DNA from 3 places in the Mesorhizobium sp. CAU 1732 genome. Region 1 is predicted to be linked to each of the others. Evidence: predicted binding sites of a transcription regulator. Region 1 holds the regulator's gene; each other region holds the start of a gene.
What was found. The regulator LexA, encoded in region 1, represses DNA repair genes until DNA is damaged. The targets are predictions, from matches to a motif close to TGTTCNNNNTGTGTTCNG.
Positions count from the first base shown of each region.

Region 2: recA (recombinase RecA) is a predicted target of LexA. The motif match lies at 3,986-4,003, and genes of this name have one in related genera.
Region 3: uvrA (excinuclease ABC subunit UvrA) is a predicted target of LexA. The motif match lies at 2,929-2,946, and genes of this name have one in related genera.

Region 1 is NZ_JBDQQR010000001.1:2,875,581-2,885,612, forward strand. It holds gene AAFN55_RS13940 (peptidyl-prolyl cis-trans isomerase) at 1-179, shown strand, start outside; gene trpD (anthranilate phosphoribosyltransferase) at 186-1,211, shown strand; gene trpC (indole-3-glycerol phosphate synthase TrpC) at 1,208-2,020, shown strand; gene moaC (cyclic pyranopterin monophosphate synthase MoaC) at 2,027-2,515, shown strand; gene glp (gephyrin-like molybdotransferase Glp) at 2,526-3,725, shown strand; gene lexA (transcriptional repressor LexA) at 3,833-4,549, shown strand; gene AAFN55_RS13970 (ComEC/Rec2 family competence protein) at 4,572-6,938, opposite strand; gene gltX (glutamate--tRNA ligase) at 7,056-8,480, shown strand; gene gltA (citrate synthase) at 8,647-9,936, shown strand; gene lpxB (lipid-A-disaccharide synthase) at 9,982-10,032, opposite strand, start outside.
Region 2 is NZ_JBDQQR010000001.1:2,127,858-2,137,889, forward strand. It holds gene AAFN55_RS10375 (LysE family transporter) at 1-95, shown strand, start outside; gene AAFN55_RS10380 (LuxR C-terminal-related transcriptional regulator) at 77-1,819, opposite strand; gene AAFN55_RS10385 (OmpA family protein) at 2,171-2,818, shown strand; gene AAFN55_RS10390 (carbohydrate kinase family protein) at 2,878-3,849, opposite strand; gene recA (recombinase RecA) at 4,129-5,226, shown strand; gene alaS (alanine--tRNA ligase) at 5,422-8,085, shown strand; gene AAFN55_RS10405 (PRC-barrel domain-containing protein) at 8,161-8,532, opposite strand; gene AAFN55_RS10410 (glutathione S-transferase family protein) at 8,716-9,264, opposite strand; gene AAFN55_RS10415 (NADP-dependent isocitrate dehydrogenase) at 9,367-10,032, opposite strand, start outside.
Region 3 is NZ_JBDQQR010000001.1:2,320,343-2,330,374, forward strand. It holds gene uvrA (excinuclease ABC subunit UvrA) at 1-2,774, opposite strand, end outside; gene ssb (single-stranded DNA-binding protein) at 3,581-4,105, shown strand; gene AAFN55_RS11445 (hypothetical protein) at 4,166-4,636, shown strand; gene AAFN55_RS11450 (DUF4168 domain-containing protein) at 4,849-5,343, shown strand; gene AAFN55_RS11455 (MarC family protein) at 5,494-6,123, opposite strand; gene AAFN55_RS11460 (type II CAAX endopeptidase family protein) at 6,194-7,147, opposite strand; gene gyrA (DNA gyrase subunit A) at 7,513-10,032, shown strand, end outside.

The sequences.
Region 1 (10,032 bases):
GGGTGACCGAAGTCGTGCAGCCCATGGATGCCGGCGCCGAATCGATCGCCGAAGACCAGCGGCGTTCCTTTGGCTCGGGTTTTGCTGACGATCTGCTCGACCAGCTCGTCGCGCGGCTGCAGTCGCAATACACCGTGACCGTGGATCGTGGGGCCGTCCAGCAGGCGCTGAGTTTCTAGCGTGCCATGAGCGACTTCAAGACACACATCGCGACAGTCGCCAACGGAACGCCCCTCACCTTCGAGGAGGCACGCGAGGCCTTCGACATCATGATGTCGGGTGATGCCACGCCGAGCCAGATCGGCGGTTTCCTGATGGCGCTGCGAACGCGCGGCGAAACCGTCGACGAAATCTCCGGCGCGGTCGCGACGATGCGCGCCAAGATGCTTCGCGTCAGGGCGCCGGCGAACGCGATCGACATCGTCGGCACGGGCGGTGACGCTTCGGGCTCCTACAACGTCTCGACCTGCGCTGCCTTCATCGTGGCAGGTGCGGGCGTTCCCGTGGCGAAGCACGGCAACCGTGCCTTGTCGTCAAAGTCGGGTGCGGCCGATACGCTGATCGCCCTGGGTATCGACATCGAGATTTCCCCCGATCACATCTCGACCTGTATCGAGGAAGCGGGTGTCGGCTTCATGTTCGCGCCCGCCCATCATTCGGCCATGCGCCATGTCGGCCCGTCCCGCGTCGAACTCGGCACGCGCACGATCTTCAACCTGCTTGGTCCGCTCTCCAATCCGGCCGGCGTTTCGCGCCAACTGGTCGGTGTCTTCGCGCCGCAATGGGTCGAGCCGATCGCGCATGTTCTCAAGGGGCTCGGCTCCGAATCGATCTGGGTCGTCCATGGCGATGGCCTCGACGAGATGACCACAGCGGGCACGACGAAGGTCGCAGCGCTTGAGAATGGCGAGGTTCGCACCTTCGAAATCGCGCCGGAGGATGTCGGTCTTGCCAGGGCGAGGCCGGAGGATTTGAAAGGCGGCGACGCGCAGCACAATGCGCGCGCCCTGCGTGCCGTCCTGTCGGGCGAGCGAAACGCCTACCGCGACATCGCAATCCTCAACGCGGCGGGTGCCCTCGTCGTATCGGGCACGGTCGCGACGCTCCCGGACGGCATCGCCATGGCCACGCAGTCGATCGACAGCGCGTCTGCTCTTGCGGCGCTGGATAGGCTGGTTCACGTTTCCAACCGAAAGGGGAAGCCGCAATGACGGACATTCTCCAGAAGATCGAAGTCTACAAGCGCGACGAAATCGCCGCGGCAAAGGCGGCGGTGCCGCTTTCCGAGCTCAAGGCGCGCAGCCGCGACGTCGATGCGCCGAGGGGCTTTCGTAAGGCGATCCAGGCCAAGCAGGCGGTCGGAGACTTTGCGCTCATCGCCGAGATCAAGAAGGCGAGCCCCTCCAAGGGCCTCATCCGCGCCGATTTCGATCCGCCGTCACTCGCCCGCGCCTATGAAGCCGGGGGCGCGGCCTGCCTTTCCGTCCTGACCGACACGCCATCGTTCCAGGGCGCACCGGAATTCCTCACCCACGCACGCGCGGCGACCGCCATGCCCGTGCTGCGCAAGGACTTCATGTTCGAGACCTATCAGGTCCATGAAGCGCGCAGTTGGGGTGCTGACGCGATCCTGATCATCATGGCGAGCCTATCGGATGACGACGCGCGGGCCCTGGAAGGCGAAGCGCACGACCTCGGCATGGACGTGCTGATCGAGGTGCATGACGAGGCGGAGATGGAGCGCGCCCTAAAACTCGCCTCACCCCTCATCGGCATCAACAACCGCAACCTGCGAACGTTTGAAGTAGGCCTCGAGACATCGGAACGTCTGGCGCAACTCGTGCCCGACGAGCGCCTCATCGTCGGCGAAAGCGGCATCTTCACGCATGCCGACTGCAATCGCCTGTCGAATTCTGGCATCTCCTGCTTCCTCGTCGGCGAGAGCCTGATGCGGCAGGCCGATGTGACACTTGCGACCCGCACGCTTCTCGGCATCGAACAGCGCAGCGCGGCAGGCTGACACCCGATGAGCGGTTCCGGCCTCACACATCTGGGTGCATCGGGCGAAGCCAACATGGTGGATGTCGGCGCCAAGGCCGAGACCGAGCGTACCGCGATCGCGGAAGGCGCGGTGGTCATGAAAGCGGAGACGCTGCGCATGATCCTCGATGGCGACGCCAAGAAGGGGGACGTTCTGGGCACCGCGCGCATCGCCGGCATCATGGCGGCCAAGCGCACGCACGAGCTGATTCCGCTTTGCCATCCGCTTCTGCTCACGAAGGTTTCCGTCGATATCGAGCCTGACGCCACGCTGCCCGGCCTGCGCGTGCGCGCGCTGGCCCGTGTGACCGGCAAAACCGGTGTGGAGATGGAAGCGCTCACGGCCGCATCCGTCGCCTGCCTCACGATCTACGACATGGCCAAGGCCGCCGATCGTGGAATGACGATCACCGGAATCCGCGTTGTCGAGAAGAGCGGCGGCAAATCCGGCGATTACCGCGCCGCGGAGGCCTGAGTTGGCTGGTCTGCTGCCCGTCGACGATGCGCTGGCGCAACTCCTGCGCGACGCCGGTCCGCTTGGCGCGGAAGATGTCGCAATCGCCGAAGCCTCCGGTCGCGTTTTGGCCTCGGCCATCGCCGCAAGACGAACGCAACCGCCCTTCCCCGCCTCGGCGATGGACGGCTATGCGGTGCGTGGGCAAGACATCGAGACCATACCGGCAAAGCTCAACGTGATCGGCGAATCGATCGCCGGCAAGCGCTTCGACGGCACGGTCGGCCCCGGCGAGGCCGTGCGCATCTTTACCGGCGCACCGATTCCAAATGGCGCCGACACGGTTCTCCTTCAGGAAGATGCCAAGGGTGTCGGCAACCAGACCATCGAGGCGCTGGAAGCGACGCCAAAGGGCAGACACATCCGCCGCGAAGGCCTCGACTTCATCACCGGCGAGCCACTCTTGAGCGCTGGCCGCCTGCTCGATCCGGCCGCACTTTCGCTCGCCGCGGCCGCCAACCATGCGATGCTGCCGGTTGTGCGCAAACCGCTGGTCGCGATCATCGCCACCGGCACGGAGCTTGTCGCACCGGGTGACAATCCCGGCCCGGACCAGATCGTCGCGTCCAACAGCTATGGCGTCGCCGCGATCGCGCGCAACGCCGGCGCGCAAATCCTCGACCTCGGCATCGTCCCCGACGATCGCGCGCAGATCGCCGCCTCCATGGATCGCGCACGCGCCGCGCGCGCCGACATCGTCGTCACGCTGGGCGGCGCGTCTGTCGGTGACCACGACCTCGTCCGCGACGTGCTTGCCGGCCAGGGAATGCAGCTTGAGTTCTGGAAGATCGCCATGCGTCCGGGCAAGCCGCTGATGTTCGGGCGCTTCGATGACACGCGGGTGCTGGGTCTGCCGGGCAACCCTGTCTCGAGCATGGTTTGTGCCTATGTCTTCCTCGTGCCGCTGGTGGCTGCCCTCGCCGGCCGCTCTACCGCCAACCGATTGCGCTCAGCCCGTCTCGGATCGCCCATGAAAGCCAACGATCACCGACAGGATTACGTGCGGGCGCATGTCGAGGACCGTGATGGCGAACTCACCGCGACCCCCTTCGGCACGCAGGATTCGTCGATGCTCAAGACGCTCGCCGCATCGAATGCGCTGATCGTCAGAGAGCCGGGAGCAGCCGCGGCCGAGCCTGGCGATGCTTGCCGCGTCATGCTGCTAAGCTGAACAAAGCATCAACGAATTCATTAAAATTAAACGTGTTGCGGAACACAACTGGAACAGATAGTGTTTGTTCTGGTTTTGTTTTTGGATCGATTCCCAAGGGGCGAGCGATGCTGACGCGCAAGCAACACGAACTGCTTCTCTTCATCCATGAGCGGTTGAAGGAGACGGGAATCCCCCCTTCTTTCGACGAAATGAAGGAAGCGCTCGATCTGGCGTCCAAATCCGGCATCCACCGTCTCATCACCGCTCTCGAGGAACGGGGCTTCATCAGGCGTCTTCCCAACAGGGCGCGCGCGCTGGAGGTTCTGCGGCTTCCCGATTCGATTGCTCCGGGCCTGAATGCGGCGAAGAAGTTTTCACCGAGCGTCATCCAGGGCAGCCTCGGCAGGGCGCCTGAGCGCTCCCGCCTGCATACCCATAGCAATGACGACGACACTCCGGCGTCCGTATCGATCCCGGTCATGGGGCGGATCGCGGCCGGCGTTCCGATCGACGCGATCCAGCACAAGACGCATTCGATCAGCGTACCGCCGGAAATGCTGTCCGGTGGCGAGCACTATGCGCTCGAGGTCAAAGGCGACTCGATGATCGAGGCCGGCATCTTCGACGGCGACACGGTCATCATCAAGGATGGCCAGACGGCCAGTCCGGGCGATATCGTCGTTGCGCTCGTCGATGACGAGGAAGCGACCCTCAAGCGGTTCCGTCGAAAGGGCGCGTCGATCGCGCTGGAAGCCGCCAATCCGGCTTACGAAACACGCATCTTCGGACCGGACCGCATCAAGGTTCAGGGCAAACTCGTCGGCCTGATCCGCCGCTATTGAAGGCAGACGGCGCGCCCGGCCTCTAATCCCGCCGGTCATTGGCTTCGGCGGGATTTTCGCGCTGGTAGGGCGGCATGCCGCGCGCTGCGCGCGAGAACTGGCGATGATGGTGCCACGCGCGGTACGGTTCCCTGATCGCGTAGCGGGGCGTGGGGCGCAGGCCATTTGCGGGAAACGAGAACTCGACGCTGCCATGGCGCGCGAGGTCGCGTTTGGTAATGACCAGCACTGCCGCGTTTTCGCACGGATCGCCGGCGGTGGCGTCGTCGATGATGATGACGGTTGCTTCGCCGCAGACACCTGCCGCGTCATTTTCGGTCGCCGCATAGGCCACAACGCCCCCGCTTCCGTGCCGCGCGATGCACAAGCCCTCGTCGTTGCAGATGAAGCCCGAGGCGTGCTCCGCTTGTGATCCCGCGGCAGTGCCGGGTCGGACGATCTCCGTGGCTGCAAAAGCTCGCATCCAGTTGTCCATCGTAAATGCGCGCGGACGCGGGCGATTGACGGCGACGCGGCCATCCTCGAGCCGCATGGCGACGAGACTGCCATCTTCGGAGATGATGACATCCGGCACATCCCGCATGAAAAGCATGAATGCGGCGATTGCCAGAAGCGGCGCGGCAGCCCACCGCATCACCCCATCCGTCATCGTCAGAAATGCGAGTGCAAGCGTCGTGATCAGCACGGCGCCCAGCGGAATCGCGCCGGTCATGTCGAATACGGATCGCTCAGCCAGCCAGATCGCGACCGCATTCATCGCGGCGATGCCGAGCCCCATCAATTGCAGCGCTGGCCCTTCCAGGCCGAACGGCATGAGGATCGATGCGATGACCGCCATCGGCATGACGATCACCGAGACGAACGGCATTGCAGCCAGGTTCGCCACCAGACCGAGCGGGGCGACCTGCTGGAAATGCCATGCGGTGAAAAGCGCCGTCGCAAGGCCGGCGACGACGGACGTCATCGAGAGCCCCGCCGCGTAGATTCCGCTCGCCCGCAGGACGGAGGCGACAGGCGACCGCCGCGGCGGAGGTCCGCTGGCCGGCTTTCCCTGTCGGTATTCCGTCCACGCAGCATAGGAGGCAACGAGCGCGGCAGTTGCCGCAAACGACATCTGGAAACTCGGGCCGACGACTTCATGCGGCGCGATCAAAAGGATGATGATCGCCGAGATCGCAAGGTTTCGCATGGTCAGCGCCGCGCGGTCCACCATCACAGCAAGCAGCATGACCGCCAGCATGATGAAGCTTCGTTGTGCAGCGACATCCGCGCCCGACATCACGAGGTAGAATGCGGTCGCCGACAGCGCCACAAACGCGGCGTATTTCTTCACCGGGTGCCGCGACGAGAAGGCCGGAACAAGCGCGAAGCAGCATCGCATGCCGACCATGAGCGTTCCCGCCACGAGCGCCATGTGAAGCCCCGAGATCGAGATCACATGATAGAGGCCGACGACGCGAAGCGCTTCGTTGATGTCCTCCGGAATGCCCGCACGGACGCCGGTGATGAGGGCTGCCGCGATCTCGCCTTCCGGGCCGCCGATCTGCAATGCGATCCGCCCCGCCATGATGCCGCGCTGCTCTTCGATCCAGGCGCGGACGCGGTCTCCGAACCGAGGTGTTGTGACGATGTCGGCAAGTTCGGGATTGTTGAGAAAGAAGCCGATCGCGCCGATTCCATCGAAATAGCTCTTGAAGGAGAAGTCGTAGCTTTGCGGGCGAACCGGTCCCGAGGGCGGGATCAGGCGAACGAGGCCCGTCATCGTGTCGCCGGGTTTCAGTCCCTCCGGTATTGCGCGCGCGGTGGCGCGGATCCTGTCGGGCGCATAGCGAAGCTCAGGGCGAGCCGTCGAGACGACGTCGAGCGTCAGGCGGAACCGACCGCTGGACTGGTGCTCGATGCGTGCCACCCGTCCTGTTATGCGCGTGGTGATCTCCGCGCCCATCATCGGGGTCAATGCTCGCCACGTCTCGACCTTGGCGGCTCCCATGCCGATAAGGGTCATCAGCGCGGCAAGTGCCGTCAGGCGCATGACGGGCCTGGCAACAGCCATCACCGCGCATCCGGCAGCAAACACTGCGGCCACAACCAGCAAGATTGCGGGCGGCTCACTGGGCATCGTGAAGTAGACGAGCGCGCCGATCGCCATGAACGCCGGCACGAGGAGAAAGGCGTTCCCCCGTTCGAGATACTGCTCGAAGCCCGAACGCCCTGCCTCCTGCAGCGCCTCCAGGTTCAGACGCGGCCGAGGGAGGTTCCGCCCAGCCACCGGCCCCACCGTCACATCGGTGAAGGATCGGGTAGCAGGGAGCGACGCGTCGGACGCAAAATCCGGCGACACGCTGTACTGACGGCGCTCGTCCGTCGCGATCGGTCTTTCCCCACCCATGCCGCTTCCCGCTCGGGTAATGCTTGCACGCCCGACCTCCTATGCTACATGAGCGCCAGCAAAAGACCATCGGGCGGCCAATGCCGCCCCGCAACGACGCTTCCCGGGAAGAAATCCATGTCTGACAAGGTCGTAACCCGCTTCGCGCCGTCGCCGACGGGCTATCTTCATATCGGCGGCGCGCGCACCGCGCTCTTCAACTGGCTCTACGCCCAGCACACGGGCGGCGTCATGCTGCTGCGCATCGAGGATACCGATCGCGAGCGCTCCACTGACGCGGCCACGGCGGCGATTCTCGATGGACTGTCCTGGCTTGGCTTGCAGTGGGATGGCGAGCCGGTTTCGCAATTCGAACGCGCGCCGCGTCACCGCGAAGTCGCCGAGGAACTCGTGCGCGCCGGCAAGGCGTATTATTGCTACGCCTCGCCCGAGGAGCTCACCGAGATGCGCGAGAAGGCCCGCGCGGAGGGCCGTCCACCCCGTTATGACGGACGTTGGCGCGACCGCGATCCTTCCGAGGCTCCGGCTGGCGCGAAGGGCGCGATCCGTATCAAGGCGCCGCGCGACGGTGAGACGATCGTCCGCGATCGCGTGCAGGGCGATGTCCGTTTTCCCAACAAGGATCTCGACGATTTCATCATCCTTCGCTCAGACGGCAATCCGACCTACATGCATGCCGTCGTCGTCGACGATCACGATATGGGCGTCACCCATATCATCCGGGGCGACGATCACCTGACGAACGCCGCGCGCCAGACGGTCATTTATCAGGCGATGGGTTGGGATGTGCCTGTCATGGCGCATATCCCGCTCATTCACGGTGCGGACGGCGCAAAACTCTCCAAGCGCCACGGCGCTCTCGGCGTCGAAGCATATCGCGCGCTCGGCTATCTTCCCGAAGCGCTGCGCAACTACCTCGTCCGCCTTGGCTGGAGCCACGGAGACGACGAGGTGATGGCCGCGCAGGACATGATCCGCTGGTTCGAGATCGAGGACGTCAACAAGGGTGCCGCGCGCTTCGACTTCCAGAAGCTGGAGGCTTTGAACGGCGTCTACATGCGCCAGAGCGACGATGCCGCCCTGCTCGACCAGTTCCTCTCGACCCTGCCCTACATCGAAGAGCGTGGCGCAATTCCGGCCGAGCTGAACGAGCGGGACAAGGCGATGCTGCTTGCGGCGATGCCCGGTCTGAAAGAGCGCGCAAAGACGCTGGTCGAACTTGCCGACAGCGCGCAGTATCTCTTTGCGGCTCGGCCATTGGCGCTCGACGAAAAGGCGGCGCAAATCCTTGACGCCGATGCGCGAGCCACGATCGCGGGGCTGCTTCCGGATTTCGAAGCCATTGACGACTGGTCGGCGCAATCGACCGAGGCGGCGGTGCGAGCTTACGCTGAAAAAACAGGGCTGAAACTGGGCAAGGTGGCGCAGCCCCTGCGCGCTGCGCTGACCGGGCGCGCAACCTCGCCCGGCGTGTTCGACGTGCTCGGCGTGCTCGGGCGCGAGGAGAGCCTGGAACGCCTGCGTGACCAGACAAGTGCCTGAATTTGCGCGGTCACGACGATCTTTTGCATTGCAACAATGCGCTGGCGGGATAGCTTGGCACGCTCCCGCAAATGCGATAGCAAGAGCGCGCAATCGGCGCGCGGTTGTTATGCATTATCGCTGACGGCATCGACGACGAGGCAACATACATTGAGAGGTGATTGTCATGACCAATTCGACTGCAAAGCTTGATTTCAAAGGCAAGGCCAGCGAATTCAAGGTCCGAAAAGGGTCGGTCGGGCCGGACGTCATCGACATCAGCGCCCTCTACAAGGACACCGGCGCGTTCACCTACGATCCCGGTTTCACCTCCACCGCAAGCTGCGAATCGAAGATCACCTACATCGATGGCGACGCGGGCGTGCTGCTGCACCGCGGCTACCCCATCGATCAGTTGGCCGAGCACGGCGACTTCCTCGAAGCCTGCTATCTGCTGCTCTACGGCGAGCTTCCGACCAAGGCCCAGAAGGACGATTTCGACTACCGCGTGACGCGCCACACGATGGTGCACGAACAGATGACGCGCTTCTTCACCGGCTTCCGCCGCGACGCGCATCCGATGGCCGTCATGTGCGGCGTCGTCGGCGCCATGTCTGCCTTCTATCACGACTCCACGGACATTTCGGATCCGCACCAGCGCATGGTCGCGTCGATCCGCATGATCGCGAAGATGCCGACGATCGCCGCGATGGCGTACAAATACCATATCGGCCAGCCCTTCGTTTACCCGAAGAACGAGCTCAACTTCGCTGCAAACTTCCTGCACATGTGCTTTGCCGTGCCGTGCGAGGACTACAAGGTCAATCCGGTTCTGGCGCGCGCCATGGAGCGGATTTTCATCCTCCACGCCGACCATGAGCAGAATGCATCGACGTCCACCGTCCGCCTCGCAGGCTCTTCGGGCGCCAACCCGTTCGCGTGCATCGCGGCCGGCATTGCGTGCCTGTGGGGTCCCGCCCATGGCGGCGCCAACGAGGCGGCGCTCAACATGCTGGCCGAAATCGGCCACGTGGACCGCATTCCCGAATTCATCGCGCGCGCCAAGGACAAGGACGATCCGTTCCGCCTGATGGGCTTCGGCCACCGCGTCTACAAGAACTACGACCCGCGCGCCAAGATCATGCAGAAGACCACGCACGAGGTTCTGGGCGAGCTCGGCATCAAGGACGATCCGCTGCTCGACGTCGCGATGGAGCTCGAAAAGATCGCGCTGACCGATGAGTATTTCATCGAGAAGAAGCTCTATCCGAACATCGACTTCTATTCCGGCATCACGCTGAAGGCTCTGGGCTTCCCCACCACGATGTTCACCGTTCTGTTCGCGGTGGCGCGTACCGTTGGCTGGATCGCGCAGTGGAAGGAAATGATCGAGGATCCGCATCAGAAGATCGGCCGTCCGCGCCAGCTCTACACCGGCGAGGCCTCGCGCGACTACGTGCCGATCGCGAAGCGCTGATCGGTCTACATCGCAGACAAAAAGGCGGCCGTGAGCCGCCTTTTTCTATTGTGCGGATATCAGCGACAGGACCGCTTCAGCGGCGAGTTCGCCGGA
Region 2 (10,032 bases), 750 kb from region 1:
CGATCTCGTCGCGCATCACCAAGCCTGTCCAGGCAGGCGCAGGCGTGTTCATGGTCGCGATCGCGATCGCGACGCTTCAGGGTGCTGGCGGCTGAGGGATGGGACGGCCGTGGAACATCGCGTCGACTTCGGCCAGAACGCGCGGCCATTCCTGGAAGAACAGGAGCTGCCCCGCATTCTCGACGATCTCGATGTCGAGATGCGGAAACTCGACGATCAGTTCGCGCACCGTCTCGGCCGGGGTCTGCGGATCCTCCGCGCCCTGCAAAAGCCGCACCGGCACCGGGCATTCCCGCACCAGCATGCTCCAGTTGCGCTCGCCGTCGATCACCTCGCGGGCGAACGCCTGATGCGCCGAATGCGCCTTGCTCAGGCACACATCGGAGCCGACCAGAATGGCATCGCGAATTTCCGGGATCGAGAAGGTGCGCAGATCGGACGGTGACCCGGCATTGACCGAGCGGAAGAAGCGCTCCTTGCCGATCTGCTTGGCGAAGGCGAAGCCGGCCTTGTTGATGAAGGGCAGGATCTGCGGTGCGTAGCGCGCATTCGCGAGCACGAAGCGATGCCATTTGTGCATCCGCTCATACTGCTCCGCATTGATGACCGGCAGTGCGGCCGAGCACCCCATGATGAACGCGACGCGATCGGGCGCCAGCGTCGCAAGCTGCATGGCGTGACGCAGATCGGCGGTCAGCGCGATCACCGCGCAGCGCTCGACGCCGCAATGATCGAGCAGCGCCAGAAGGTCACGCGCCGTCTCCAGCCGGTAATCGGCGTTGGCCGACAATGGCGTCGAATGCCCGTATCCCGCGCGCACCGGCGAGATGACCCGCATACCCATCGCTTCGGCGGCCAGTTCGGCGGACCGTGGCCAGCGGATCATTCCGTAATCCATCGGCAGATAGAGGCAGGCCCAGCCGTCTTTCGCGCCGAACTCGATGAAATCGAACCGCCGGCCGTCCGGCCGTTTCATCGTCTGGAACGGGATCGGAAGCACGGTGTCCTCGTCCCCACTGTCGGGCGGCGGCTCCACCGTCGCGCCGATCACGTCCATGAGGCCGAGCGTGATGCGGATCAGCTCTGCCTGTGAATGCGTCTCGGTCTTGGCGAGGATCGCGCTGATCTGGGTCCGCACGGTGGCGAACGACCGGTCGCGCTCGGTCGCGATCTCCTTCACCGACCGGCCTTCCACCAGTGCCTTGACGACCTCAACCTCCGCCGCCGTGAGGCCGAAGGCGTCGCGGATCGCGCTCGAAAGATGCGACGGCCAGCCGAGTTCCGTCGTGCGGACGAGGATTTGCGTTTCACCCGCAGAGGATTGCTGACGCGACAGGTGAAACACGATCGACCGCTGCGTCGTCTGCGAGGTGAAGCGCAGCAGCATCGGCGGCTGTTCGCGCTGCACCAGAAGCTTGCGGACCGAACTCTGCAAGGCGTTCAGATCGTGTTCGTCGAGGGGGAGCCGCGAGAGCCGGTCGCCCGACTTCACCCCGAGCCCGGATTCCGCGATCGGATTGGCGCGGGCGATCCGCATGGTCGCGTCGACGATGAGGGACGCCTTGTTTTCCGCTGCGAAGAGCAATTCGGCCGGCTCATCGCCGGTCTGGTCGAGCCGTTCGAGGAAGATATCGGCGCGTTGCAGATGGGCTTCGATCGCCTCATCGACGAAAATCGGCGTCTCGTCTTCGCGCAGGCCGAGCCGGTAGGTGGAGAGGCGCCGATCCCAGACGTCCATCATTTCTTCGAAACGAATGGGGTCGACAGCAACGTCGTAGATGCGATCTATGATCTGGGACGTCTCGTCACGGTCCGACAACGTGGGAATCCTCGCCACATCAATGCGCTGAATGCCATGAAATCCGGGGCGCTGCCTCTCCCGAGCGATTGGCATGCGTAAGGTTGGGTTGCGCCCCTTCAGGTTGCAGGTTGTACCATCGGAATGCTGCAATCAAGTCATTCCAAGAAAACTCGGTTCCGTAGCGTCACATGTGCCGTGCCGCCCGCATGATTACTTCCCCTCGATCTGGATCGAGGCCGGTCCCGGTGTCTTGAAATGCCGTGCGACGGTTGCCCAAGACGGCGATTCGCCTTAAGCGGTCGAGCTTAGGGGCGCTGACTGACCGACCGACCGATTTGATCGGATAGCTGAGGAGAGGATTTCCAGATGATGATGAAAAAGGCGATGATTGCCGCTGCCGCCGCTGCACTTCTGGCAGGCTGCACCACCGATCCCTACACGGGACAGCAGAAGATCGGCAACACCGCCATGGGTGCGGGACTCGGCGCGGCGGCTGGTGCGGGCCTCGGCCTGCTTGCAGGCGGCGACGACCGCCGAAACGCGCTGATCGGCGCTGGCATCGGCGCGCTCGCCGGCGGCGCGATCGGCGGCTACATGGATCAGCAGGAGGCCGAATTGCGCGGCTATCTGCAGGGCACGGGGGTCTCGGTCACCCGCAACGGCGACCAGATCGTGCTCAACATGCCGTCCAACGTCACATTCGCGACGGACCAGGACCAGGTGATTCCGGCCTTCTACCAGACGCTGAACGCGGTCGGGCTGGTGCTCAAGAAGTACAATCGTACCTTCGTCGACATCAACGGCCACACCGATTCCACGGGCAGCGCAGGCTACAATATGGGCCTCTCGCAGCGCCGCGCGACGTCGGTCGCCAACTACCTGTCGACGCAGGGCGTCGATGGCCGCCGCTTTGCGATCAACGGCTTTGGCGATACGCGGCCGATCGCCAGCAACGCAACCGAGGACGGTCGCGCGCAGAACCGCCGCGTCGAAATCTATCTCTCGCCGGTGACCTGAACCGGTCGTTTCAGACGACGAGCAAACGGGCAGGGCGCGTCATACGACGCGCCCTTTTCTTATGGCGTGCCGGTGTCGTTTCCGAATCCGGCTTCATGCGCCTTCACGTCACCCACGAGCGCCAGCGCGGCTTCGAAGGTCGAATCTTCATAGGTGGCGACCACCGATTGGCTCTCCACCGTAAGCTTTGCTCCTGCCATGCCGCGCCGAACCGCCTCGCGAAAAGGCACGCCCGCCATGAGATGGGCGATCGTCACGCCCGCGATCGCATCGCCCGCGCCGGTGACGTCGGCAACGGATGCGGGTGCGGGCGGCGCAATCGTGAAGATGCCGTCATCATCGAAGCCGATCAGGGGCGATCCGCCGGACGTGACGACGCCGCGCGCAAGGCCCGCCTGGGCGAGCATGCGTGCTGCCTCGATGGGCTCGGCGGTTGGGGGAAGCGAGGCCAGTGTCCGCGCCTCCCGTGCATTCATGAACAGGCACGAAAGGCGCGTGAGCGCACCGCGCAGGCGCACCACCTTGGCAGGCGAGATCGCGATCGCATAGATGGGCCGGCCGTTTGCCAGGCCGGCGAGGCGTTCGATCGCTGGCGCGGGCATGTTTGCATCACACAGGATCGCATCCGCTGCCGCGATAGCGTCACGCAACTGCCGGCGTCTGATCTGTTTCTCGAAGGCGAGATCGTAGAGCCCCATATCGGCGAAGCCGGCGATCAATTCGCCATCCGCATCGAGCAGAGCCGTATAGCTTGGTGTCGTCCTGTCGAGGAAGACGGCGCTCAGATCGGTGATGCCCGCCTCCGAGAGCGCGCGGGCGACCGCGTCTCCGGCAACGTCTCCGCCCCGCAGCGACAGCATCGCGCCTGACGCGCCGTGCCGCACGGCATTGCGTAGCGCGTTGAACGCCCCGCCGCCGATCTCCTCGCGCATGGTGCCGGGGTTCGACGCCGCGGGGATGTAGGTCGAAGCCATGATGCCGCGCCGGTCGATATGGGCGGCACCAATGGCGAGAAGCGTTGGACGGGGCATGGAGGAGAGGCGCTGTATTGAGGAGGATGGATCACGCTAGGGTGACGGCTGGCCGTGCGCAAGCGATTCGCGCCGAACGCACCGCAAAGCGTGCGCGAGGAACCCCGCGGCGTTGACGTGAATAGTGATCCCGCGTCGAAACAAAAATAGAACATTTTTTGGATAATACAGCAATTACAGATAGATAGTCGCTCTTGCAAAATGAGAACAAAAAAGGTACAAAAAATCAAGGGACATGAGGACAGTCCGGCTTCGCTCACGACCAAGGGGTAAGGTATCATGGCACAAAATTCACTACGGCTTGTTGAGGACGGATCGGTGGACAAATCAAAGGCTCTGGATGCGGCGCTCTCCCAGATCGAGCGCGCTTTCGGCAAGGGCTCGATCATGCGGCTCGGCGCCAATGAGCAGGTCGTCGAGATCGAGACGATCCCGACCGGATCGCTCGGGCTGGACATCGCACTGGGCGTGGGCGGACTCCCCAAGGGACGCATCGTCGAGATTTACGGCCCGGAAAGCTCCGGCAAGACGACGCTCGCGCTGCACACGGTTGCAGAAGCGCAGAAGAAGGGCGGCATCTGCGCCTTCGTCGATGCTGAACATGCGCTCGATCCGGTCTATGCCCGCAAGCTCGGTGTCGATCTGGAAAACCTCCTGATTTCGCAGCCCGATACGGGCGAGCAGGCTCTCGAGATCTGTGACACGCTCGTCCGGTCCGGCGCGATCGACGTGCTGGTGGTGGATTCGGTTGCCGCACTGACGCCGCGCGCGGAAATCGAGGGCGAGATGGGCGATTCCTTGCCCGGCCTTCAGGCACGTCTCATGAGCCAGGCGCTGAGGAAGCTCACGGCCTCGATCTCGCGCTCCAACTGCATGGTCATCTTCATCAACCAGATCCGCATGAAGATCGGCGTGATGTTCGGCTCTCCCGAAACGACGACCGGCGGCAACGCGTTGAAGTTCTATGCGTCCGTGCGTCTCGATATCCGCCGCATCGGTGCCGTGAAGGATCGCGACGAGGTGGTCGGCAACCAGACACGCGTCAAGGTCGTCAAGAACAAGCTTGCGCCGCCCTTCAAGCAGGTCGAGTTCGACATCATGTATGGCGAGGGCGTTTCCAAGACTGGCGAATTGGTCGATCTCGGCGTCAAGTCGGGCATCGTCGAGAAGTCGGGCGCCTGGTTCTCCTACAATTCGCAGCGCCTCGGCCAGGGTCGCGAGAATGCGAAGCAGTTCCTGCGTGACAATCCTGAAACCGCGCTCGAAATCGAACTGGCAATCCGCCAGAACGCCGGTCTGATCGCAGAGCGCTTTTTGGAAAACGGCGGTCCGGGCGATCAGGACGGCGGAGACATGGACGAAGCCTCGGGCATGTAGTCGGCCAGGCTGCCGGGATCATATCCCGGCTTGGTTTCGAATTGGGAATTACGCGGCTGTCGGGATAACCCGGCAGCCTTTGTTTTTGTTGCTTCGCCGCGATGACGGGATTTCTGGACAGGGCAATTTCGCAACGTTAAAAGGCGTTTCCCCTCATGTCCGAGGGTCCGCGGTTCCTTCACAAAGGCTTGCAGAATGAGTGGCGTCAACGAGATCCGGTCGGCTTTTCTCGACTACTTCCGCAGGAACGGACATGAGGCCGTCGCCTCGAGCCCGCTCGTGCCGCGCAACGATCCGACGCTGATGTTCACCAATGCGGGCATGGTGCAGTTCAAAAACGTCTTCACCGGGCTTGAAACCCGTCCCTATTCGCGCGCCGCGACCTCGCAGAAATGCGTGCGCGCCGGCGGGAAGCACAACGATCTCGACAATGTCGGCTACACCGCGCGTCATCACACCTTCTTCGAGATGCTCGGCAATTTCTCGTTCGGCGACTATTTCAAGGACGTCGCGATCGAACTCGCCTGGAACCTGATCACCAAGGAGTTCGGGCTCGACAAGAACCGTCTTCTGGTCACCGTCTATCACACCGACGAGGACGCGGCCGAATACTGGCGCAAGATCGCCGGTCTTCCCGACGACCGCATCATCCGCATCGCGACCAGCGACAATTTCTGGGCGATGGGTGACACGGGTCCATGCGGCCCGTGCTCCGAAATCTTCTACGATCACGGCGAAGGCATCCCCGGCGGTCCTCCCGGCAGCCCCGACGAGGACGGCGATCGGTTCATCGAGATCTGGAACCTCGTCTTCATGCAGTTCGAGCAACTGTCGAAGGATCAACGCATCGATCTTCCGAGGCCGTCCATCGATACGGGCATGGGTCTCGAGCGTGTCGCGGCCGTTCTCCAGGGCGTACACGACAACTACGACATCGATCTCTTCAAGGCGCTGATCCGCGCGTCGGTCGAGGCGACGGGCGTGCCGGCCGAAGGCAAGAACCGCGCGAGCCACCGTGTGATAGCGGACCATCTGCGGGCATCGAGCTTCCTGATCGCGGATGGCGTGCTTCCGTCGAACGAGGGCCGAGGCTACGTGCTGCGTCGCATCATGCGCCGCGCCATGCGCCATGCGCAGCTTCTGGGGGCGGCCGATCCGCTGATGCACCGCCTTGTGCCGGCTCTCGTGCGGGAGATGGGACAAGCCTATCCGGAACTGGTTCGCGGCCAGGCCATGATCACCGAGACGCTGGAACTGGAGGAGCGCCGCTTTCGCAAGACGTTGGCACGCGGCCTCGGCCTTTTGTCGGATGCGACCGAAACGCTGGGCGAGGGCGAACGCCTCGACGGCGAGACCGCGTTCAAGCTCTACGACACCTATGGCTTCCCGCTCGATCTGACGCAGGACGCGTTGCGCCAGCGCGGCATCGCTGTCGATCTCGATGGCTTCGATACGGCCATGCAGCGCCAGAAGGCGGAAGCACGCGCCAACTGGGCCGGCTCCGGTGAAGCGGCAACGGAGACCGTCTGGTTCTCGGTGCGCGACAAGGTCGGCGTGACGGAGTTCCTGGGCTACGAGACGGAGACCGCCGAGGGGGTGGTCACCGCGCTCGTGCGCGACGGCGCGTTGGTCGACGAGGCGGCAGCGGGCGATACGGTCGCGATCGTCGTCAACCAGACGCCGTTCTACGGCGAATCCGGTGGCCAGGTCGGCGACCGGGGCACGATGTCCGGCGAGGGCTTTTCGGTAGAGATCACCGACACGCAGAAAAAGGCTGATGGCGTCTTCGTCCATTCCGGCACGGTGCTGTCGGGCACGCTGAAGACCGGCGTTGCGGTCGAGCTCAAGGTTGACCACGCGCGCCGCGCCAAGATCCGCGCAAACCATTCGGCGACCCACCTCGTTCACGAGGCGTTGCGCGAGGTGCTCGGCACACATGTCGCGCAGAAGGGTTCGCTCGTCGCGCCCGAGCGGCTGCGGTTCGACTTTTCGCACACCAAGTCGATCGCTCCCGAGAAACTGGATCGCATCGAGGCCATCGCCAACGAGATCATTTTGCAGAACCAGCCTGTTACCACGCGCCTTATGGCCGTGGACGACGCGATCGCCGAGGGCGCAATGGCGCTGTTCGGCGAGAAGTATGGCGACGAGGTACGCGTGGTTCGCATGGGCACCGCACTGCATGGCGACAAGGCCGGCAAACCGTATTCGGTCGAGCTGTGCGGCGGCACGCATGTCTCGGCGACCGGCGATATCGGTCTGGTGCGGCTCGTATCGGAGGGCGCGGTCGCGTCAGGCGTGCGGCGCATCGAGGCGCTGACCGGCGATGCGGCGCGCCGTCACATGGATGAGCAGGACCGTCGCCTCAAGGCTGCTGCGGCGGCGCTGAAGGTTGCGCCCGCAGATGTCGTCTCACGCGTCGAGGCGCTGCTGGATGAACGCAAGAAAATGGAACGCGAACTGACCGATGCCCGCAAGAAGCTGGCGCTGGGCGGAGGCTCAGGCCCATCCGCAGCAGCCGAAGGGGAGACCGTCGGAAGCGTCGGATTCCTGGGCCGCGTCGTGTCGGGCGTGTCCCCGAAGGACCTGAAGTCGCTTGCCGACGACGGCAAGAAGTCGCTCGGTTCGGGCGTGGTCGTGTTCGTCGGAACTTCAGACGACGGCAAGGCCAGCGTCGTGGTTGCGGTCACCGACGACCTCACGCAGACATTCTCGGCAGTCGATCTCGTGCGCGCTGCATCCGCTGCAATCGGCGGGCAGGGCGGCGGCGGACGGCCGGACATGGCGCAGGCCGGCGGGCCGGATGCGTCCAAGGCGAATGAGGCGATTGCTGCCGTCAAGGCGGCGCTTGCTGCCTGAGACATACGCCGTCTGGGCAGGCGCGCAGCAGTCATGGAAACAGAAGGGTTGCTACGGTCATCAGACCGGGCTTGATCAGTCGTTATAGGCTTCCATCGCATCGACTGCCGCTACGTCGGCGTTGAGAACCAGCCGGTTCTCGCTCCAGGTGAACTGGTCCAGCGGGATGACGACGTCCCTGTCCTGATATCCGCCCTTGCCGTCGAAATCGACGACCAGCGCGGTCGCGGTCTGCGCGTCGGTGCCCACGACTTCCTCGATCTCGCCGATCTTTGTTCCGTCGGCTGCATGGACGTCCCAATCATCGACTGTGTCGGCGTTGGCTTCGAACGGGGCAACTATCGCCTGGTCATCGACCTCGACCCACGCGGTCTGCGCGAATGCGGCGGTGCCGAGGAGCGAAGCGGAGATGAGACCTGCGGCGATGGTGAATGTCTTTGATGTCATGGTTAGCTCCTTGATTGGGTGCCGAACAACGCATCAAGGGGAAGATCGTTCTCAAAGCCGTCGGAGAAACCGTCCTCCGCGTCGCATTATCGCAGCATCAGCCTTTCGCCGTCGAATAGGCGACCGTGAGCGAGATCAGAAAGCCGGCGATCGTCACGACGGCTAGCCGTTCGATATCGAGTTTCACCCGTCCGGTTCGCTTGCGAGGAAGCCGGGCAATCTCACGACAGATGTCCACCAGGTTTCCAGCGGCGGATGTGCGGCAAGCATGGCACGACCCTCGGGCGCTTTGAGGAAGTAAGCGAATATCGGCGCGGCATGAAGATCGGCCAGGGTGAGATAGTCACCCAAAAGCCAAGGTCCGTCGCGTTTGAGCGATGCCAGCGTCCTCAGGCAGATGCCCGCCGTTTGCAGGCCGGCGGCAATGCGCGTCTCGTCGGACGAAACGCCGTCGCGCGGCTTCGAGACGCGCTCGACATAGACGTCCCAGACCATCGCGCGATACGCATAGGCGTCGAGCAGCCCGATGATCTGGTTCATCACCGCGCGGTCAGGCGGCGTGACCGGCTGGAGGGAGGGGCCGTCGAAGGCCTCGTCCACATAGCGCGTGATAGCGGCCGTCTCGAAGAGGCGCAGCGCGCCATGCTCGAAGGCCGGTATCTTCCCGAAAGGGTGGAGGTCGGCGTACCAGGCGGGTGGGACCGCCGGATGCAAAAACGTCGACCGCGACATGGTCGTGGTCGACGCCTTTTTCGATGAGGGCAAGCCGCGCGATGCGCACATAGACGCTGTAGGAAGCGCCGTAGAGCCGCGGCTTGCCGCTCATTGTCGTTGTCAGGCCATGGCCTTCTGAAGGTTCTCGTCGATCTTGTCGAGGAAACCGGTCGTCGAAAGCCAGGGCTGGTCGGCACCGATAAGCAGCGCCAGATCCTTGGTCATGAAGCCCGATTCGACGGTCTGGATGCAGACGCGTTCCAGCGTGTCGGCGAACTTCTTCAGGTCCTCGTTGCCGTCGAGCTTGGCGCGGTGGGCAAGGCCACGCGTCCAGGCGAAGATCGAGGCGATCGAGTTCGTCGAGGTCTCTTCACCCTTCTGGTGCTGGCGGAAGTGGCGCGTCACCGTGCCGTGGGCTGCTTCGGCCTCGACCGTGTTGCCGTCCGGCGTCATCAGAACCGAGGTCATCAGGCCGAGCGAGCCAAAGCCCTGCGCAACGGTGTCGGACTGCACGTCGCCGTCATAGTTCTTGCAGGCCCAGACATAGCCGCCGGACCATTTCAGGCTGGCTGCGACCATGTCGTCGATCAGACGGTGCTCGTACCAGATCTTGGCTTCCTTGAACTTCGCCTCGAACTCGGCCTCGTAGACTTCCTGGAAGATGTCCTTGAAGCGGCCGTCATAGGCCTTGAGGATAGTGTTCTTGGTCGAGAGGTAGACCGGATAGCCGCGCAGCAGGCCGTAATTGAGCGAGGCGCGCGCGAATTCGCGGATCGAATCGTCGAG
Region 3 (10,032 bases), 560 kb from region 1:
AGATCGAGAACCCAGTCGGCGGTCTTGATGACTTCGAGATTGTGCTCGATCACCACCACCGTGTTTCCCTGCTCGACCAGTTCGTGCAGCACTTCGAGCAGCTTGGCGACGTCGTGGAAGTGCAGTCCGGTCGTCGGCTCGTCGAGAATGTAGAGCGTCTTGCCGGTCGCCTTGCGCGACAGTTCCTTGGCCAGCTTGATGCGCTGCGCCTCGCCGCCCGACAGCGTGTTGGCCTGCTGGCCGATGTGGATGTAGCCGAGGCCGACCTTGTTGAGCGTCACCAGCTTGTCGCGCACGCCGGGGACGGCGGCGAAGAACTCGACGCCTTCCTCGACGGTCATGTCCAGCACGTCGGCGATCGACTTGCCCTTGAAGTGCACTTCGAGCGTTTCGCGGTTGTAGCGCTGGCCGTGGCAGACGTCGCAGGTGACGTAAACGTCGGGCAGGAAGTGCATCTCGATCTTGATGACGCCGTCGCCCTGACAGGCTTCGCAGCGGCCGCCCTTGACGTTGAACGAGAAGCGACCCGGCTGATAGCCGCGCGCCTTTGATTCCGGCAGGCCGGCAAACCAGTCGCGGATCGGTGTGAAGGCGCCGGTATAGGTTGCCGGGTTGGAACGCGGCGTGCGCCCGATCGGCGACTGGTCGATGTCGATGACCTTGTCCAAAAATTCGAGGCCTTCGATGCGGTCGTGGTCGGCGGGATGCTCTCGGCTGCCCATGATGCGACGCGACGCGGCCTTGAACAGCGTCTCGATCAGGAAGGTCGACTTGCCGCCGCCCGAAACGCCCGTCACCGCGGTGAACGTGCCGAGCGGGATTTCAGCCGTGACGTTCTTGAGATTGTTGCCGCGCGCACCGGACACCTTGATGCGCTTGCCTTTCTTGCCCTGGCGCCGCTCGGCCGGCACCTCGATGCCGCGAACGCCGGACAGATACTGGCCGGTCAACGAATTGGAATTCGCCATCACCTCGGCGGGCGTGCCCTGTGCGATGATCGTGCCGCCATGGATGCCTGCGGCGGGGCCGATATCGACGACATAGTCGGCCGTCAGCACGGCGTCCTCGTCATGCTCGACGACGATGACGGTGTTGCCGAGATCGCGCAGGTGCTTGAGCGTATCGAGAAGCCGCGCATTGTCGCGCTGGTGCAGGCCGATCGACGGTTCGTCGAGAACGTAGAGCACGCCGGTCAGGCCGGAGCCGATCTGCGAAGCAAGCCGGATGCGCTGGCTCTCGCCGCCGGACAGCGTGCCGGAATTGCGCGACAAGGTGAGGTAGTCGAGGCCGACATCGTTCAGGAACCGCAGCCGCTCGCGGATTTCCTTGAGGATACGGACGGCGATCTCGTTCTGCTTGTCGTTCATCAGCGCCGGCAAATCCACGAACCAGCCATTGGCGTTGCGGATCGACATCTGCGTGACTTCGCCGATATGCTTGCCGCCGATCTTGACCGCGAGCGCCTCGGGCTTCAGCCGGTAGCCGTTGCAGGCCGGGCAGGGGGTGGCAGACATGAAGCGCTCGATCTCCTCGCGCATCCAGGCCGATTCCGTTTCCTTCCAGCGCCGCTGGAGATTCGGGATGACGCCCTCGAAGGTCTTCGACGTCTTGTAGGCGCGCAGGCCGTCATCATAGCTGAACTCGATCTTGCGCGTGCCGGTGCCGTGCAGGATGGCGTTCTGGCCCTCCGCGGGCAGGTCGCGCCAGCGGTCGCCGATCTTGAAGCCATAGGCATTGCCGAGGGCTTCGAGCGTCTGGGTGTAATAGGGTGAACTGGACTTGGCCCACGGCGCGACCGCGCCCTCGCGCAGCGACACATGCTCCTCCGGCACCACCAGAGACGGATCGATCGCGCGCTGCGTGCCGAGGCCGTCGCATGTCGGACACGCGCCGAACGGGTTGTTGAACGAGAACAGACGCGGCTCGATCTCGGGGATCGTGAAGCCCGACACCGGGCAGGCGAATTTCTCCGAGAAAAGAATGCGTTCGTGGGTTTCGTTCGCAGATTTGTTGACCGCGTCCGCACCGGTCTGGCTGGCATCGAGCGGCTTGTCGGCGAGTTCCGCGACCGCGATGCCTTCGGCCAGCTTCAGCGCGGTCTCCAGCGAATCCGCCAGGCGCGCGGCGATGTCGCCACGCACGACGACGCGGTCCACCACGACGTCGATGTCGTGCTTGTATTTCTTGTCGAGCACCGGGACGTCGGCGATCTCGTAGAATTGGCCATCCACCTTGACGCGCTGAAAACCCTTCTTCTGAAGCTCGGCCAGTTCCTTGCGGTACTCGCCCTTGCGGCCGCGAACGATCGGCGCGGTGATGTAGAGGCGTGTGCCCTCGTCGATAGCGAGAACGCGGTCGACCATCTGGCTGACGGTCTGGCTCTCGATCGGCAGGCCGGTGGCGGGCGAATAGGGAACGCCGACGCGCGCGAACAGGAGGCGCATGTAGTCGTAGATCTCGGTGACGGTGCCGACCGTCGAGCGCGGGTTGCGCGACGTCGTCTTCTGCTCGATGGAGATGGCGGGCGAGAGGCCGTCGATCTGGTCGACGTCGGGCTTCTGCATCATCTCCAGGAACTGCCGGGCATAGGCCGACAGGCTTTCGACGTAGCGGCGTTGGCCCTCGGCATAGATCGTGTCGAAGGCGAGCGACGACTTGCCCGAGCCCGACACGCCGGTCATCACGATCAGGCTGTCGCGCGGCAGGTCGATATCGACATTCTTGAGGTTGTGCTCGCGCGCCCCGCGAATGGAAATGTATTTGTGGTCCACCATAACCGGATCGCCGCCTTGCATCATGAAAGAGGGCCGGCAACGCGTGCACCGGCCAAGCCGCACATGTAGGTTGTTTTCGCCATCCGTCGAGACGCGGATGCTCACGCAGAGAAAGATTGGCTTTTCACGCGTTTTGAGCCGGACGGCAAGCAAAAAGAACAGAGAGCGAACGTCTCCTGACAGGCCGGTGGCAGGAGTGAGTGCCGCGCCGGCGCGATCGCATCACGTTTTGTGACATATCGGCCTTGCGCGTTGACGAGCCGGGATCATGGGACCACACTTCATCAGTCAGGTGAAGCTCGCCTCCGCATTCCGCGCGGAATGCGCGCCGAAACGGTGAAAGGCTGGAGCGCACCTGCACCTCGAAACCGAATAGGGAGTGAGGCATGACGCCACCTGACAGTATCGCGAGGCTTCACCGCTGAGTGGAGCCACGGCGAAAACACCGACAGCGCTTTTGCGCGTCGACATGATCGCCGATCACCCACATCGCTGACATGCAGTCGGATCATTGGAGTTTCCAAGAGGCATCCGAAAATCTACCGGCGCAAGAGCCGGTGAATGAGCCAAGCAGCTCCTGAAGGTCTCGCACGCCCCTCCGAGGGCGGCGAGACCTTTTTCATATGGGCTGTGCTGAACGCGACGGGTGTTGCAAGTGATCGCGACCTGCACTAAGAACAAAAAGGGAACAAGGAAAATTGTGGACGAGTTGTCGTCGCACAGCGTCAACAGCAGCAGAGACGTGCGCATTCGGATAGGGTGCGCGGCACTTTCACTATGGTTTAGGACGAGCGCGGAGCAGTGTCATGGCGGGTAGCGTAAACAAGGTCATTCTGGTTGGGAATCTGGGCGCGGACCCCGAGACCCGCCGGCTCAATTCCGGCGATCCGGTCGTCAACCTGCGCATTGCGACCTCGGAAACCTGGCGCGACAAGAATTCGGGCGAGCGCAAGGAAAAGACCGAGTGGCATCAGGTCGTCATCTTCAACGACAATCTCGCCAAGGTGGCCGAGCAGTATCTGAAGAAGGGGATGAAGGTCTATCTCGAGGGCGCGCTGCAGACCCGCAAATGGGAAAAGGACGGCATCGAGCGCTACTCGACCGAGATTGTGCTGCAAAAGTTCCGTGGCGAGCTCCAGATGCTGGATTCGCGCGGACAGGGCGGCGAGGGCGGTCAGGTCGGCTATGACCGCGGCGGCGGTGGTGGCCGTGGTTCCGATTTCGGCCAGTCCGGTCCCGGCGACGACCGCTCGCGCGACGATCGCGGTGGACGGGGCGGTTCGGGCGGCGGCGGATATTCGCGCGACCTGGACGACGAAATCCCGTTCTGACGGTGTGTGACGATGTGCCTGCTGTGCGGTGACGCGTCGTTCGGCTGGCACGCGATAGCGATGACGGAGCGCCCCGCGCATCGGCTGGCGGGCCTGTGGTGGGAAGGGACGCATGCCCAGGCCGCAGGCGGCGCGACACGCGCGGCACTGGCTGCCGTGAAGGACGTCTCCGACAGCCGGGACGCGCTCTGGAAAAGCCCGATCGTCGGGCTGTCGTGGTCGCAGGGCGCAGACGGTTTGCGCTACTTCTGCGGCATCGCGATCGAGGCGGAGGAGGCCGTTCCGGACGTTTTCTCGATCGTCGACCTGCCATCGATGGAATTCGCCGGATCGTGGCATGGGCCGGACGATGGCGACGTCGTCTCCCATCTCGGGCGGATCCTCGAATGGCTGCGCCTTCAGGGATTGGCGTGGGACGGGACGCATTGCCAGCAGCGGGAGGAGTATGCGCCGGACGTGGACCTCGATGCGCCGCCGGCCCTGCGTCTCATGCTTCCGGTGACCCGCACGCTCGAGCCTCGGGACGCTTGAACCGGGCTTGACGCTGGACGCCCCGAGTCAAGAAATGTCTCGCCCGGACCGATAAAGTGACCGTCATTCGGGCAGTTTTTGGCCGCAATGACACATTGTCGGCAGCTTGCCGCGTTTCGGTCCGCCCCGGTCGTTTGTGAACCGGCGCGGACCAAACTCGTGCATGAACGGCCTTTTTCATCCGGTTTCGGATCATGAAGAGGACGAGGACTATGACATTCAGGACCAAACTGCTTTCCGGCCTTTCGGCACTGGCGATCGGGGCCGGCGCTTCTTTCGGCGTCGCACAGGCGCAGGAGCCCGCACCCGCACCCCAGATGGAAGCGCCGACCGCGCAGGCGCCCGAAATGGACGATACCAAGCTGAAGTCCTTCGCCGTCGCCTTTCTCGAAGTGACGAAGGTGACGCAGGCCTATCAGCCCCAGATCGAGGCGGCGGGTAACACCGAAGACCAGCAGCGGCTCCAGCAGGAGGCCGGCGAAAAGATGGTCGAGGCCGTCAGTGAGAAATCCGACATCAGCGTCGACGAGTACAACATGATCATTCAGGCCGCGCAGACGGATCCTGAACTTGCCCAGCGCATCAATGGTCACATCACGGAAGCCGCCGGCGGCGCCGGCGGGGCACCGGCCCAGCCGGAGGCTCCCGCTGCCGCACCGGCTCAGCCTGAGGCGCCGACCGAGCCGGCACCCGCTCCGGCGCAGTAGTCGATTTTCCGTTGCGGCCGGCGCCTCTGGTGCCGGCCGCAGCCGCTTAAAGCGCCTCGCGATCCCTTCGGGTTCGCTTCCCGCGCTTCAAGTCTTTGTTTCACGCATGTCTTTGTCCCAAAACCGGTTCCCACTTTTGGGAGACATGTTTCAGGCGGCCATCAGCGCCTTGATGCCGTCGGCGACGAACTGAACCGCGAGTGCTGCCAGGATCACGCCGAGCAGGCGCGTCAGGATGGAGCGGCCCGTCTCGCCGAGAAAGCCGTCGACACGCTCCGCCAGCAGGAAGACCAGATAGGTCAGCGCGATGCAGGCGGCGATGATGAGCACGAGCAGGCCGCGCTCGCCCGCAGTCGAAAACGTACCCGACAGGAGCACGGTCGCCGAGATCGCGCCCGGTCCGGCAATCAGCGGGATAGCGAGCGGGAACGCGGCGATGTTGTGAATGTGATCCCTGGTGATCGCGATATCGGCGCTCTTTTCCTTCCGCTCCTGACGTCGCTCGAAGATCATCTCGAAGGCGATGTAGAAAAGCAGCAGCCCGCCCGCCACGCGGAAGGCGGGGAGGGTGATGCCGAATATGCTGAGGATCGCCGCGCCGGCAACGGCGAACAGCGCCAGCAGCCCAAATCCGATGACCGATGCCCGCAGGCCGACCTGCTTGCGCTCTGCCCGGTTCATTCCGCGTGTAAGCGCCAGAAACAGCGGCGCAAGCCCCGGCGGGTCTATGGTCACCAGAAGCGTGACGAAGGCGTTGAACAGCGTATCGAAGCTCGGCATTCGATCTGACCCTCATTGTGTCGCGCGTCGCGCGCAAGCGTAATGCAGGAACCGGAACCGTCCAACGGGTTTACGCCGTCGTGCTCCGCACCCGTAGCGGTGAGCGCGGATGCAACAGGAGGACGACAAGCACCAGCGCTCCCGCCATCGAGATCAGCGTAAGGCCGACCGCCTGCCCGATCGTCCAGTAGGGATCGTCGAGACCGCGCATGTGGAACAGCGATGCGCCGCCTAACTCGTCATCGACCGCGAAGACGAGGAGCGCGATCAAATTGTTGCCGGTGTGGGCGCCGGCGGCGGCCCCCAGATTGCCGGTCCTCACCAGCAGGACGGTCATCGCGACCGCGATGCTGCCGATGCTGACGAGCATCGCGGCGTTCATCCAGGGCAGGGCGCCCGAATACCAATGCATCAGGGTGAAGGCGATGGTGGGCAGGCCTGCCCAGACGATCGGTGAGGCGAAGCGCGCGGCCAGCGTCTGGTGAAGGTAACCGCGAAACACCAGTTCCTCGGCTGACGCCTGGATCAGGATGAGCAGCGCGAGAGGCGCCGCCATGACGAGCCAGGTTTGCAGCGGAATGTCGGATCGTTCGAACTGGGGATCGACCAAAAAACCCACCGCAACGAGCAGACACGCGACGATGATGCCCGCGGCCAGTCCGCGCCACAGGTCGCCCATGGCGATGCGGCGCTGCCGCCCGAGGAGCGTCGAAAAGGCCCGCCGATGCACCAGGCGTATGGCGACATACATTCCGAACCACAAAAGCCCCACTGAAACGAGGAGCAGAAACACGGCAACAGGGCTCGACGCGCCCCCGCCGTTCGAAAAGATGAAGGCGTGCAAAGCGTCCGGCAAGACGCCGAGGCGTTCGACGAACATGCTGTTGACAACGATCAGGAAGCCGATGCCGACGGTCACCGCGGCGATGACGAGAATGCCGACGATGATCCGCGCGACGCTGTTTTTGCCCTCCGACGCCAGCGCGACATAGGCATCGAATTCATCTGTGCGCAGTCCCGCCATTGGCATCCCCCACGATCCGAACGTGAAATGGATAGGGCCGTTCTGCGCGCACGACAACTGCAGCGTGTCTGCGACGCGCCAATTCCAGCGATTGCAATCCAACGCACGGGCCAACGCACCGGACCAAAGCAGAGCGCCAAAGCATAGGGGAGCGAATCGCAGAGTGATTGTCGCTGGATAGTTGCGCGCAAATCGCCATCTTCGGCATGCATTCGGCGAGGCCGGGTTGCGACATTTCGATCGCCCTCATATCCGATTGATATCGTTGATAAAATTGGCTTTGGAAAACAGTCCTGGAGGTTGGAGTCGCCGAGGCAGTTCCTATATAAGGGGCAAGTGATTCCCAAGAACGATCGTGATCCGAATTGACTGACCAGACCACGCCGCGCGGCCCGCAGGATCTGCCCGAGGGCATCGAACCCGTTTCGATCATCGAGGAGATGCAGCGTTCCTATCTCGATTACGCGATGAGCGTGATCGTGAGCCGGGCGCTGCCGGATGTCCGTGACGGCCTGAAGCCGGTGCACCGCCGCATTCTCTATGCCTCGCACGAGAGCGGCTATCACTGGAACCGCAAATACGTGAAGTCGGCGCGTCCCGTCGCCGACGTGATGGGTAAATACCATCCCCATGGCGACGCCTCGATCTACGACGCGCTGGTGCGCATGGCGCAGCCGTGGTCGATGCGCGTTCCGCTGATCGATGGACAGGGCAATTTCGGCTCGATCGACGGCGATCCGCCGGCGGCGATGCGTTACACGGAATCGCGCCTGACAAAGGTCGCGCACGAACTTCTGGAAGACATCGACAAGGAGACCGTCGATTTCCAGGAGACCTACGATTCATCGGGCAGCGAACCGAAGGTTCTGCCGGCCCGCTTCCCGAATTTGCTCGTCAACGGCTCCGGCGGCATCGCCGTCGGCATGGCGACCAACATTCCGCCGCACAATCTCTCGGAAGTCGTGAATGGCTGTGTCGCCATGATCGACAACCCGGCAATCGAATTGCCGGAACTGATGGAGATCATCCCCGGACCGGACTTCCCGACCGGCGGTATCGTGCTCGGCCGTCTGGGCATCTACAACGCCTACCAGACCGGCCGCGGCTCGATCATGATGCGCGGCAAGGTGCATTTCGAGGAAATCCGCAACGAGCGCGAAGCCATCATCGTCACCGAAGTTCCCTATCAGGTGAACAAGGCCACGATGATCGAGAAGATGGCGGAACTGGTGCGCGACAAGCGCATCGAGGGCATTTCCGACATTCGCGACGAAAGCGACCGCCAGGGCTACCGCGTGGTCATCGAGCTCAAGCGCGATGCCAATGCGGAAGTCGTCCTGAACCAGCTCTACCGATTCACGCCCCTGCAAACCTCGTTCGGCGCCAACATGGTGGCGCTCAACGGCGGCAAGCCGGAGCTGATGAACCTGCTCGACATGCTTCGCGCGTTCGTGGCGTTCCGCGAGGATGTCATCAGCCGCCGCACGAAGTACCTGCTCAAGAAGGCGCGCGAGCGTGCCCATGTGCTCGTCGGCCTGGCGATCGCGGTCGCGAACATCGACGAAGTGATCCGCCTGATCCGCCAGGCGCCCGATCCGCAGACGGCGCGCGAGCAGTTGATGGAGCGCCGGTGGCCGGCAGCGGACGTCGAATCGCTGATCCTGCTGATCGACGATCCGCGCCATCGCATCAATGAAGACAAGACGTACAACCTCTCCGAGGAGCAGGCCCGCGCCATTCTCGAACTGCGCCTGCAGCGCCTGACGGCGCTTGGCCGCGATGAAATCGCCGACGAACTCAACACGATCGGCACCGAAATCTCGGACTATCTCGAAATCCTGTCGTCGCGCATGCGCATCCAGCAGATCGTCAAGGACGAGCTGATCGCGGTGCGCGACGAGTTCGGTACGCCACGCCGCACGGAATTGAGCGACGGCGGCGGCGACATGGACGACGAGGACCTTATCCAGCGCGAGGATATGGTGGTCACGGTCACGCATGAAGGCTACATCAAGCGCGTGCCGCTCTCGATCTATCGCGCGCAGGCACGCGGCGGCAAAGGCCGCTCTGGCATGTCGACCAAGAACGACGACGTGGTGACGCGGCTGTTCGTCGCCAACACCCACACGCCGATCCTGTTCTTCTCGTCGCGCGGCATCGTCTTCAAGGAAAAGGTCTGGCGGTTGCCGATCGGCACGCCGACATCGCGCGGCAAGTTCCTGCGCAACATCCTCAAGCTGGAGGAGGGCGATCGCATCACGGCGATCCTGCCGCTGCCCGAGGACGAGGAAAGCTGGGGCGAGCTCGACGTCATGTTCTCGACGACGCGCGGCACCGTTCGGCGCAACAAGCTCAGCGATTTCGTTCAGGTGAACCGCAACGGCAAGATCGCGATGAAGTTCGACGAGCCGGGCGACGCCATCCTGGCTGTCGAAACGTGCACGGAGAACGACGACGTTCTCCTGATCGCCGATTCGGGCCAGTGCATCCGCTTCTCGGTGACCGATGTGCGCGTCTTCAAGGGGCGCGATTCGCAAGGCGTGCGCGGCATCATGCTCGGCGCCAGCGAACGGGCCATCTCGATGGCGATCCTCGAACATGTGGATGCCGATGCGTCGGAACGCGCGGCCTATCTCCGGCGCGCGGTGGCCGAGCGTCGTGCCGTGTCGCTCGAGGGAGCCGAGGGTGAGGAAGACGTCGTGCTGACGAATGAAGAGGTCGCGGAAGTGACGGACCTCTCCGACGACCGGTACGAGTTCCTGAAGCAGCATGAGGAATTCGTGCTGACGGTAACCGAGCAAGGCTACGGCAAGCGCTCATCTTCGTATGATTTCAGGGTGATCGGGCGCGGCGGCAAGGGCATTCGTGCCACCGACGTGTCGAAG